Regions from separate parts of the Arthrobacter sp. NPDC056727 genome, predicted to be linked through region 4. Evidence: riboswitches for the same ligand, from Rfam matches in the RefSeq annotation. Region 4 holds a riboswitch; each other region holds the start of a gene.

Evidence for each region. Region 4 has a riboswitch for cyclic di-AMP ahead of ACFRAH_RS20595 (hypothetical protein). Riboswitches for the same ligand answer to the same signal wherever they lie in the genome.
Region 1: it holds a riboswitch for cyclic di-AMP, as region 4 does, so the genes downstream of both, ACFRAH_RS13265 (LysM peptidoglycan-binding domain-containing protein) here and ACFRAH_RS20595 (hypothetical protein) in region 4, are expected to answer to the same signal.
Region 2: it holds a riboswitch for cyclic di-AMP, as region 4 does, so the genes downstream of both, ACFRAH_RS12140 (hypothetical protein) here and ACFRAH_RS20595 (hypothetical protein) in region 4, are expected to answer to the same signal.
Region 3: it holds a riboswitch for cyclic di-AMP, as region 4 does, so the genes downstream of both, ACFRAH_RS02020 (C40 family peptidase) here and ACFRAH_RS20595 (hypothetical protein) in region 4, are expected to answer to the same signal.

What each region holds. Positions count from the first base shown of each region.
Region 1 covers NZ_JBHTZA010000012.1:10,350-12,541, reverse strand. Annotated here, with positions in the region: gene ACFRAH_RS13270 (ArgP/LysG family DNA-binding transcriptional regulator) at 1-317, shown strand, start outside; gene ACFRAH_RS13265 (LysM peptidoglycan-binding domain-containing protein) at 415-1,353, opposite strand; cyclic di-AMP (ydaO/yuaA leader) riboswitch at 1,357-1,558, opposite strand; gene ACFRAH_RS13260 (NAD(P)(+) transhydrogenase (Re/Si-specific) subunit beta) at 1,715-2,192, opposite strand, start outside.
Region 2 covers NZ_JBHTZA010000010.1:107,054-109,245, forward strand. Annotated here, with positions in the region: gene ACFRAH_RS12135 (glycosyltransferase) at 1-365, opposite strand, end outside; gene ACFRAH_RS12140 (hypothetical protein) at 615-1,439, opposite strand; cyclic di-AMP (ydaO/yuaA leader) riboswitch at 1,445-1,608, opposite strand; gene ACFRAH_RS12145 (ATP-binding protein) at 1,703-2,192, opposite strand, start outside.
Region 3 covers NZ_JBHTZA010000002.1:46,373-48,564, forward strand. Annotated here, with positions in the region: gene ACFRAH_RS02015 (M23 family metallopeptidase) at 1-424, shown strand, start outside; cyclic di-AMP (ydaO/yuaA leader) riboswitch at 537-730, shown strand; gene ACFRAH_RS02020 (C40 family peptidase) at 783-1,493, shown strand; gene ACFRAH_RS02025 (NlpC/P60 family protein) at 1,596-2,192, shown strand, end outside.
Region 4 covers NZ_JBHTZA010000027.1:7,717-9,908, reverse strand. Annotated here, with positions in the region: gene ACFRAH_RS20600 (GGDEF domain-containing protein) at 1-158, shown strand, start outside; gene ACFRAH_RS20595 (hypothetical protein) at 396-1,109, opposite strand; cyclic di-AMP (ydaO/yuaA leader) riboswitch at 1,113-1,314, opposite strand; gene ACFRAH_RS20590 (SulP family inorganic anion transporter) at 1,458-2,192, opposite strand, start outside.

The DNA of each region.
Region 1 (2,192 bases), on a different contig from region 4:
TCGCCCCCGTCATGCAGTACGACCGGAAGGACACCCACCAGCTCGCGGTCCTGGCCCGCGTCGCACCGGACGCCACTCCCCCGCAGCATTTCATCCCCGATTCGGTCCAGTACGTCGAATCGGTCCACGCCGGCCTGGGCTGGGGCATGGTGCCGGACCAGCAGGACCCGGAGGACTCACTCGTGGAGCTCGATCCCTCGTGGAGCGAGGACCTGCGGCTCTACTGGCAGGCGTGGACGCTGGAGTCTCCGGGCCTCACGGAGGTGACCAGCGCCGTCGTCCGCGCCGCCCAAACGCTGCCGCCGCACGGCGCCTAGTCAGAACGCAGCGGCCGGTCAGAACACAGCAGCGGCGGGTGCCCAAAGCACCCGCCGCCGCTGCGTGAACCATTCCGCCTATGAGGCGTTAGCGCCGTTAGGCGTTCACGCGCACGTAAGTGGCGCCCGAGAGCCAGGAGGCCGGGTGCACGATGGTTTCGTTGACGCCGTTCATGCCGCTGCTGATCGCCTGCCCGCCGCCGATGTAGACGCCGATGTGGCCGGCGCTGATCATCAGGTCGCCGGGCTGCGGGGAGGAGACCGGCGTTCCGTACTGGTAGAACTGCGCCGGGGCGAGGTCACCGACGGACTTGCCGACGGACCGGAGCGCCTGCTCCACCAGGACCGTGCAGTCCTGGGTGGCGCCGAGCTGCGACTGTGCGGAAGCCACGATGGCCGCACCCACGCCACTGGCCGCCTGGGTGGCGGGCGTGATGGACGCCGAGGCGTTGTAGATTCCCATGCCGGAGGTCTCCGGCGCTGCCTGGGCCGGGGCCGCCGGTGCAGGTGCAGCAGGCACGGCAGGGGCCGCGGGCACCTCCGGCACAGCGGGTGCTGCAGCAGCGCCCGGTCCCGGGATCAGGAGCTGGTCGCCGGGGTAAATGACCGATGCCAGGGTCAGTCCGTTCTCCGCGAGAAGAACATCGAGGCTCACCCCGTGGCTTGCCGCGATGGCACCGAGGGTGTCGCCGGAGACTACGGTGTACGGCGCGCCGGCAACGGCGGATCCGCCACTGGCCGGGGCGGGAGCCACCGGCGCAGCGGGGGCGGCCAGCGCCTGGCCGGCGGCGGACTGGGCAGCAGCGGCCGCGCCCGTGGCTGCCTGGCTGGCGGAGCTGTCCGGCACCTCCGGAGCGTAGGCGCCAGCGTGGGCGGGTGCGCCGGCGCCGAAGAGGAGCCCGGAGGCGACGGCGGCCGCGGCGGCCGGCTTGGCAACCGAGGCGGCGTTGGACTTGAAGGAATACGACAGCCCCTGCAGAGCGATCGAGGTCGTCGGGGTCGCGCGGTGGCGCGCGGCTATGGACTTACGTGACATGGTGATGTGCCTCTCCCATGCCTGCGGGGTTAGCTGTCGGGTTCGGATGGGAGTCACCCGGTCCGGACGTCCGCTGGGCAGAGCGTCTGGACTTAACCCCTAGGCCTTGGCGGGCAAGGCCGGTACTAACGTGGTTCCCCCGTCCCTGCCTGCTGGTCATAGCGAACGGATCCCGGTCAGCGGCAGGGCTCGGCATTCTGTCCGGGAATGCCCTGAGCGGAACCAGGGCACCGGCCGAGGCTATCGCACCCCCACACCAAATGTCACATTTCGGTAACGGCGCGGCGAGGGACCAACTGCAGAAAGGGCCCGCTGGAAAGGAACTGCGGACAACGCACCGCAGGACCCCGAATGCCCCACCCTACAGGGCCTTCACCGCCCCCAACACCTTTGTCAGGGATTCCTTGGCGTCCCCGAACAGCAGGGTGGTCTGCGGCTCGAACATGAGGTCATTCTCGATTCCGGCGAACCCGGGCCGCATGGACCGCTTGAGGAACACCACCTGCCGCGCGTCCGCCACCTCAAGGATCGGCATTCCGTAGATCGGCGAGCCGGCGGTGGTCTTGGCCGCGGGGTTGACGACGTCGTTCGCGCCCACCACCAGCGCGACGTCGGCGGTGCGGAACTCGGAGTTGATCTCGCCCATTTCCTTGAGTGACTCGTAGGGCACGTTGGCCTCGGCAAGCAGCACGTTCATGTGCCCGGGCATGCGCCCCGCCACCGGATGGATGGCGAAGTCCACGCGGGTTCCCCGCGATTCCAGGGCCTGTGCCAGCTCCGCCGCCGTGTGCTGTCCCTGCGCCACGGCCAGCCCGTACCCCGGGACGATGATCACGCGC
Region 2 (2,192 bases), on a different contig from region 4:
TTCTCCTCGAGATGCACCACATCCACCTCACAGAGTTCCCGGGCCACGCGCTCGGCAGCCTTGAGCGTTCCGTCGGTGCTCGCGTTGTCTGCAACGGTGATGCGGAACGAGTGCGGGAACGTGCCGCGCAGGTAGGTGTGCAGCCGGCGCAGGCACTCCTCCAGGTCGCGCTCCTCGTTGTAGACCGGGATGGTCACGTCCAGGACCGGAACCGCGGCGGAGGTGTCGATGGGCTGCCGCCGGGGGTGCCTGCCTGGGGTGCAGGCCGGGGCATGGCCGGCCGCGCCGGCTGCCTGGAGCGTGTGCAGCTGGGTGTGCAGCGGTGGGCGGGGCTGGGTTCCGGAGGCGTGGTCAGTGATGGTCATGCAACAACAGTGGCGGCCGCTGTTATGAGGGTTTTAGGGCGAAGCTGTGCAGGGGCTGTGGAAGTGTTTCGGCGTGATGTTTTGAACGGGGGTGGCCGCATTTCTGCGCCACTTTGCCCGCTGCGGGAGGGGCGTGGGCAGCAAAAGGGCCCCGGATCCTGGCGGATCCGGGGCCCTCGGCATCAAAGCCGGTCACCCTAAAGCGGTGCAGAAATGTTCGCCGTCAGCCGGTCCGGCCGCGGCAACCGGTCAGTACCAGTTGTTGGCGAGGTGCCAGTTCAGCGCATCGCACGGGGAGCCGTAACGCTCCTTGATGTAGCCCAGGCCCCAGTTGATCTGAGTGCGGTAGTTGGTGCGGTAGTCCGCGCCGGAGCTCGCCATCTTCTCGGCGGGCAGCGACTGCACGATGCCGTAGGCGCCGCTGCTGGCGTTGGTGGCCGTGGTGCGCCATTCCGATTCCTTGGTCCAGAGCCGGTTCAGGCACTGCATCTGGTCTGCGGACCAGCCGAAGGAACCGAGCTTGCTGGCCGCGTAGGCCTGCGCGCCGGCGGGATCATTCACGGCGACCGGGGCAGCAGCCTTCACGGGGGCCACCTTGACGGCAACCTTGGCAACAGGAGCAGCCTTGGCGGCCGGCTTCGGGGCGGCCTTGACGGCAACCTTGGCAACAGGAGCAGCCTTGGCGGCCGGCTTCGGGGTGGCCTTGGCGGTCGCCTTGGTGGCGGACTGCGCCGCGATGGACGCCGCAGTCGGGGCCGGAAGGGCGGAGATCAGCGTCTTGTCGAAGCTCAGCGTCTGCCCGGCGTCAGCGGTGGCCGCTGTCGTCGGGGCGGCGGACGGCGCAGCCTGGTCGGCGGCCTGGCCGGCGGCGCCGACGCCCACGAGCACGGCGGCTGCGGTGGTCAGGATGGCTGCCCGGCGCCCAAAGGACGGAAGGTTTGCGGCGAAGCGGCCCAATGCCGTCGTGGGCGGCGTCGGTTCGGCGCGGTGCCGGGAAATGCCGGGGCGTGACGTCGTGCGGCCAGGCTTGTTCGAGGCGCGTTCAGGGCGCGCCTGAATCTTGAATTCAGACATGGTGGATTGCCTCTCAACACCTGCGGAGTTAGCTGTCGGGTTCGGATGAGGTCATCCGGCCGCACGGAAAATTCACGTGTCGGCTTCACCCCAAGGGCTGATGCGGAAAGCCCGGGACTCTGGTTCCCCCGCCTCTGCCTGATGTAGCGGAATCCGGGAAGCGGCAGAGCTGGGCGTCAATCCGGAGATGCGGCTCCAGTGGCGGCCGCACCCTATCGACGGTACAGGAGGCTTTTGATTAAGTCACATTTAGGTAACGGACATCACGACGACGGCGCGGCGCCTTGCGTGGGGAGCCGGACGGCAAATTCGGTCCGGCCGGGCCGGGATGTCACCTCGACCGTGCCGCCGTGCGCCTCGACGATGGACTGCACGATGGACAGGCCCAGGCCGCTGGTTCCCTCCGCCGAAGCCACGCCCGCGTCTCCCTGCGAAATCCCCGGCTCCCCCTGTGATGCGGGGGTGCGGAGGGCGGTTGGCGCGGTTTCGCCACCTGCGGCGGAGCCCTTCGCCGCCGCCGGTGCCGGCGCCAGGGCCGACCTTGCCGGCGTCGCACGTGACGCGTCTGCGCGGGCGAAGCGCGCGAAGACCTTGTCCACGAATTCGGGCGGGATGCCGGCGCCGTCGTCCGTGACAGTAATCACAGCACTGCCGTCGGCTGAGCGCAGGACGCCGGTGGTCACCGTGGTGCCGGGCGGAGTGTGCTTGCGTGCGTTCGAGAGCAGGTTGACCAGCACCTGGTGCAGCTGCGAG
Region 3 (2,192 bases), on a different contig from region 4:
GTCGGCCGGCAGCATCAGCCGTGCGGCTTCGGCCGGCACCCTGGGTGGGCCACTGACCACGCTGGTCAAGTCTTCGCCGTTCGGTTACCGGGTCAGCCCGATCACCGGCGGTGCCGGTGAGTTCCACCGCGGCCAGGACTTTGCCGCCCAGTGCGGCACGGAGGTCCTTGCTGCGGCCAGCGGCACAGTCACGTTCTCGGGGTGGCACCCGTACGGGGGAGGCAACCGCGTGGTCATCGACCACGGCAACGGCCTGGAAACCACGTACAACCACCTGTCGTCCTCCAGCGTCCAGGTTGGCCAGAAGGTCACCCGGGGCGAAATAATCGCCCTCAGCGGGACCACCGGCGCCTCAACCGGCTGCCACCTCCACTTCGAGGTGATGGTCAACGGGGAAGTCGTTGATCCCATGGGCTGGCTCTGAGCCAAGCCGAGTGAGCACTCTCATTCCTGTGACACGCCGTGACCTGAATGTGACTTTCGCTCCGAACTGCTGTACCGTCTAAACCGCGTCAACTTCGCCGAAGTTGACGCTCTTGAGTGGATTGCCTAACTCTGCCACCGCTCAAGGTCCGTTCGCATTACATCGTCTGGCAGGGGCGGGGGAACCAATTTTGGTCTTCGCAAGAAGGCCTTGGGGTTAAGTCGCAAAGCTTCCCAGGAAGCAGCGCGGCCGGGTGACTCCCATCCGAATCCGACAGCTCACCTCGTAGGCATTGGGAGAGGCTACCTTCGTGTCTTCACGCCACAATGCCGCGCGCCACCGCGCGCAGACGGTTCGTATGAACCCGTTGGACTCCGTGTCCAAGGCGGTTAGCGCCAATGCCGGCACAGTAGGTCGCCAGGCAGCTGTTATCGCAGTTGCTTCAGGACTCATCCTGAGCGTTGGCCTGCCGGCTAACGCAGCCGACGCCAATATTGGTGTTTCCGCCTCCTCGGAGACCGGATCCCAGGCCGCACAGCTTGCTGTGACCGCCGCGCCCACCGCTACCGTCTCCTTCGAGCGTCCTGCCGTCACCACGGTGGCAGCCCCGGTCGCCGAAACCATCGCTCCGCAGTCGAACGATGAGGGCAAGGCGGCCGACGCAGGCCAGGCCGGCGACGAGAGCACCGGTGCGGCCCTGGCCGTCACCGCAAAGGCCACTGATGGTGCGGCCTCCGCCGCGGCGTCCGGGCTGGCTGCAATCGCGTACACCGGTATCGGCCACCCGTACGTCTGGGGCGGCACCACCCCCAACGGCTGGGACTGCTCGGGCTTCACCCAGTGGGTTTATGCCCAGGCTGGCATCAGCATTCCCCGCGTCAACGCGTGGAACGCCATGAAGCCCACTTCCACGCCTGCCCCCGGCGACCTGGTCATGCAGAACGGCGGCGCCCACGTGGGCATCTACGTCGGCAACGGCATGATGATCAGCGCGCTGAACCCTGCCGACGGCACTCTCCTGCACGCGGTGTCCGCAACGGGCACGTCTGCTTTCTACACCCTTCGCTAAGAATCCGATTCGAGGCGGGCCGGCTTACCCCCAAGATGCCGGCGCGTCGATAACCCACGTCCTGCTACCGCGGTCCGTGGAACACGAAAGAGAGAAACTTTAATGACTACACGTGCGACTATTGCACGGCACCGCGCCGAGGTCACCAAGACCAGCTCGCTGGCTGTCATTGCCAAGGCCGTCGGCGACAACGCCGGTGGCATGGGCCGCCAGGCTGCAGTTATCGCAGCGGCTTCCGGTCTCGTCCTGACCAGCGGCATCGCCGCCAACGCCGCCGAGACCAACGTCCAGCGCGAATCCGCTCCGGCTTCCACGCTGGAAGTCCAGTCCGCTGCCCCGGCCAACATCTCCGCAGCTTCCAGCATTGCCATCTCCTACGAGAAGCCTGCTGTCTCCACCACCCCGGCCCCCGTCGTCGAGGCACCCAAGCCTGTCGTCAAGGTCCAGGAATCCGCCCCCGCCGTTGAGGCTCCGGCTACTGAGACCGCTCCGGCTGTCCAGGCCACCGCCTCCGTCGAGACTGCTGCTCCGAAGACCGCTGCCGCCAGCGGCAAGGGTGCTGCGATTGCTGCTGCCGCCTACGCGCAGCTCGGTGTCTCGCAGGACTGCACCGCACTGGCCACCAATGCACTCGCCGCTGTGGGTATCCACTACCACGGCTGGCCGGCCGGCTACCTGTCCCTGGGCCGCACCGTCAGC
Region 4 (2,192 bases):
GGCAGCACATCCCGGAGCTGCTGAGGATGCCGACCGTCAGCTACGGCATTTCCATCTACAACGCGGAAACCGCTGACCTCGATGAGGTGATTGCGGCCGCGGACGTTGCCCTTTACGAAGCCAAGTCCCAGGGGCGGAACCGCACCGTCCGGGGCTGAGGCTGGTTGCTGCCCTCCGCTGCAGGCAGGCAGGCAGGCGCCGGATCCGGAATGCATGGGGGACAATCCGGACCCGGCGATCCTGGCTCGCAGCCGGAGACTGCGGTCTTTCATCAGGCATGGCCAGTGTGTCCCGCCATCCCTATGGAAAGGTGGGAGCACCTTGGGGGTAGCCGTGTTCCGCCGCCCCCAAGGCAGCGGAACACGGCGGTTTTCTTTACCTCCGCGAGGCCTCCGCTAGGCCGCGCGCACGAACGTGACGGGACCCGTGGCCGTGAGCCAGGACAGCGGGTGGGCCATGGTGGCGTTGATGCCGTTCATGCCGCCGCTGACGACCTTGCCGGCGCCAGCGTAGATGGCCACGTGGCCGGACTGGACCACCATGTCGCCGGGCTGCGGGGTGGAGACCACCTTGCCGTAGTTCAGGAACTGCATCGGGGCGAGGTCGCCCACGTGGATGCCGGCCGCGCCGAGGGCCTTCTCAACCATGGCGGTGCAGTCCTGCGTGATGCCGATCTGGGCGTAGGCGGAGGCCAGCATGGCGGCGTTGACGCCTGCCGCTGCCTTGACGGGTGCCTTCGGCGCCGGAGCGGCGGCCTTGACGGTGATCTTCGGCGCGGCAGCGGCCGGTGCGGCCTTGGGTGCGGCGGCAACGACAGGCGTTACCGCCCTCTTCGCCGCGGGCTTCGCGGCTGCGGGCTTTTCGACGGCGGGCGCTGCCACGGGAGCCGGGGCCGACTTGACCGCGGTGCGGTCAAACTCGATTTTGATGCTGGAGGCAGCGCTCAGGGGAGCCTGGATCTGGCTGGCGGCCTCGGGGGCGGAGACCGGAGCCTTCGCCGGCTGGGCCGGAACGTTTGCGGCGTTGGCCGCGACGGTGCCGGTGAAGGCCAGTCCGGATGCGGCAAGGATGGCCGCAGCACGGCGGCCAGAAATAAAGCGGAACGACATGAAGAAGCCTCTCCCGATGCCTGCGAGGTGAGCTGTCGGATTCGGGTGGGAGGCACCCGGCCGCGGTCCTGAGCGTGGTCAGGAACTGCGCGGCTTCACCCCAAGGCCCGCTTCAAGCGGGCCGAAAAGTGGTTTCCCCGTCTCTGCCTGACATGGGTGTTCGGTTGGTTCCTCGGGCTGCGGCAGAGTTAGGCAATCAGCGCGGGAGTGCCCCTCGGTGAAAAAGGCACGTTTTCCACCGTACGGGAGGCTTTCCCTAATGTCACATTAAGGTAACGGGGGCGTGTTGTTCATTCTTTGTTGGCCCGCGTCAGATAAAGGGGCGCGTCCAAAATAGCGTGATGAAGCTCACTCGGCGTTGAGTTTGCCGGCCAGCCGTTCCCGCATCTGGATGCTGGCCGAGTTGAGGCCGACCAGTTCCACCTCGCGGCCGTTCCTGCGGTATTTCTCCGTGACCGCATCCAGGACGGCGACGGTGGAGGCGTCCCACAGGTGTGAGGCGTGCAGGTCGATCACCACGCTATGGACGTGCGGGTCGGCGTCGCGGGCGTAGTCGAACTGCGTGTAGAGGTCGTTGGAGGAGGCAAAGAACAGTTCGCCGTCCACGGTGTAGGTGGCCACCGTCCGGCCGTTGAGCTCCACTTCCGTCCGCTCCACGGTGGCGAAATGGGCCACCCGGCGGGCGAACATCGCCATCGCCGCCAGCACACCGACGCCGACGCCGATCGCCAGGTTGTGCGTGACCACCACAGTGCCCACCGTGATGAGCATGACGGCGGTCTCGGACTTGGGCAGCCGCTTTAGCGTTGCGGGTGCAACCGAGTGCCAGTCGAAGGTGATGGCCGAGACGAAGATCATCACGGCCACCAGCGCCGCCATGGGGATGAGTCCCACGATGTCGCCAAGGGTCACCACCAGCACCAGCAGGAAGACGCCCGCGAGGAACGTGGACACCCTGCTGCGGGCGCCGGAGCCCTTGACGTTGATCATCGTCTGCCCGATCACGGCGCAGCCGCCCATGCCGCCCAGGAACCCGGTGACGATGTTGGCCACGCCCTGGCCCCAGGATTCGCGGGTCTTGTT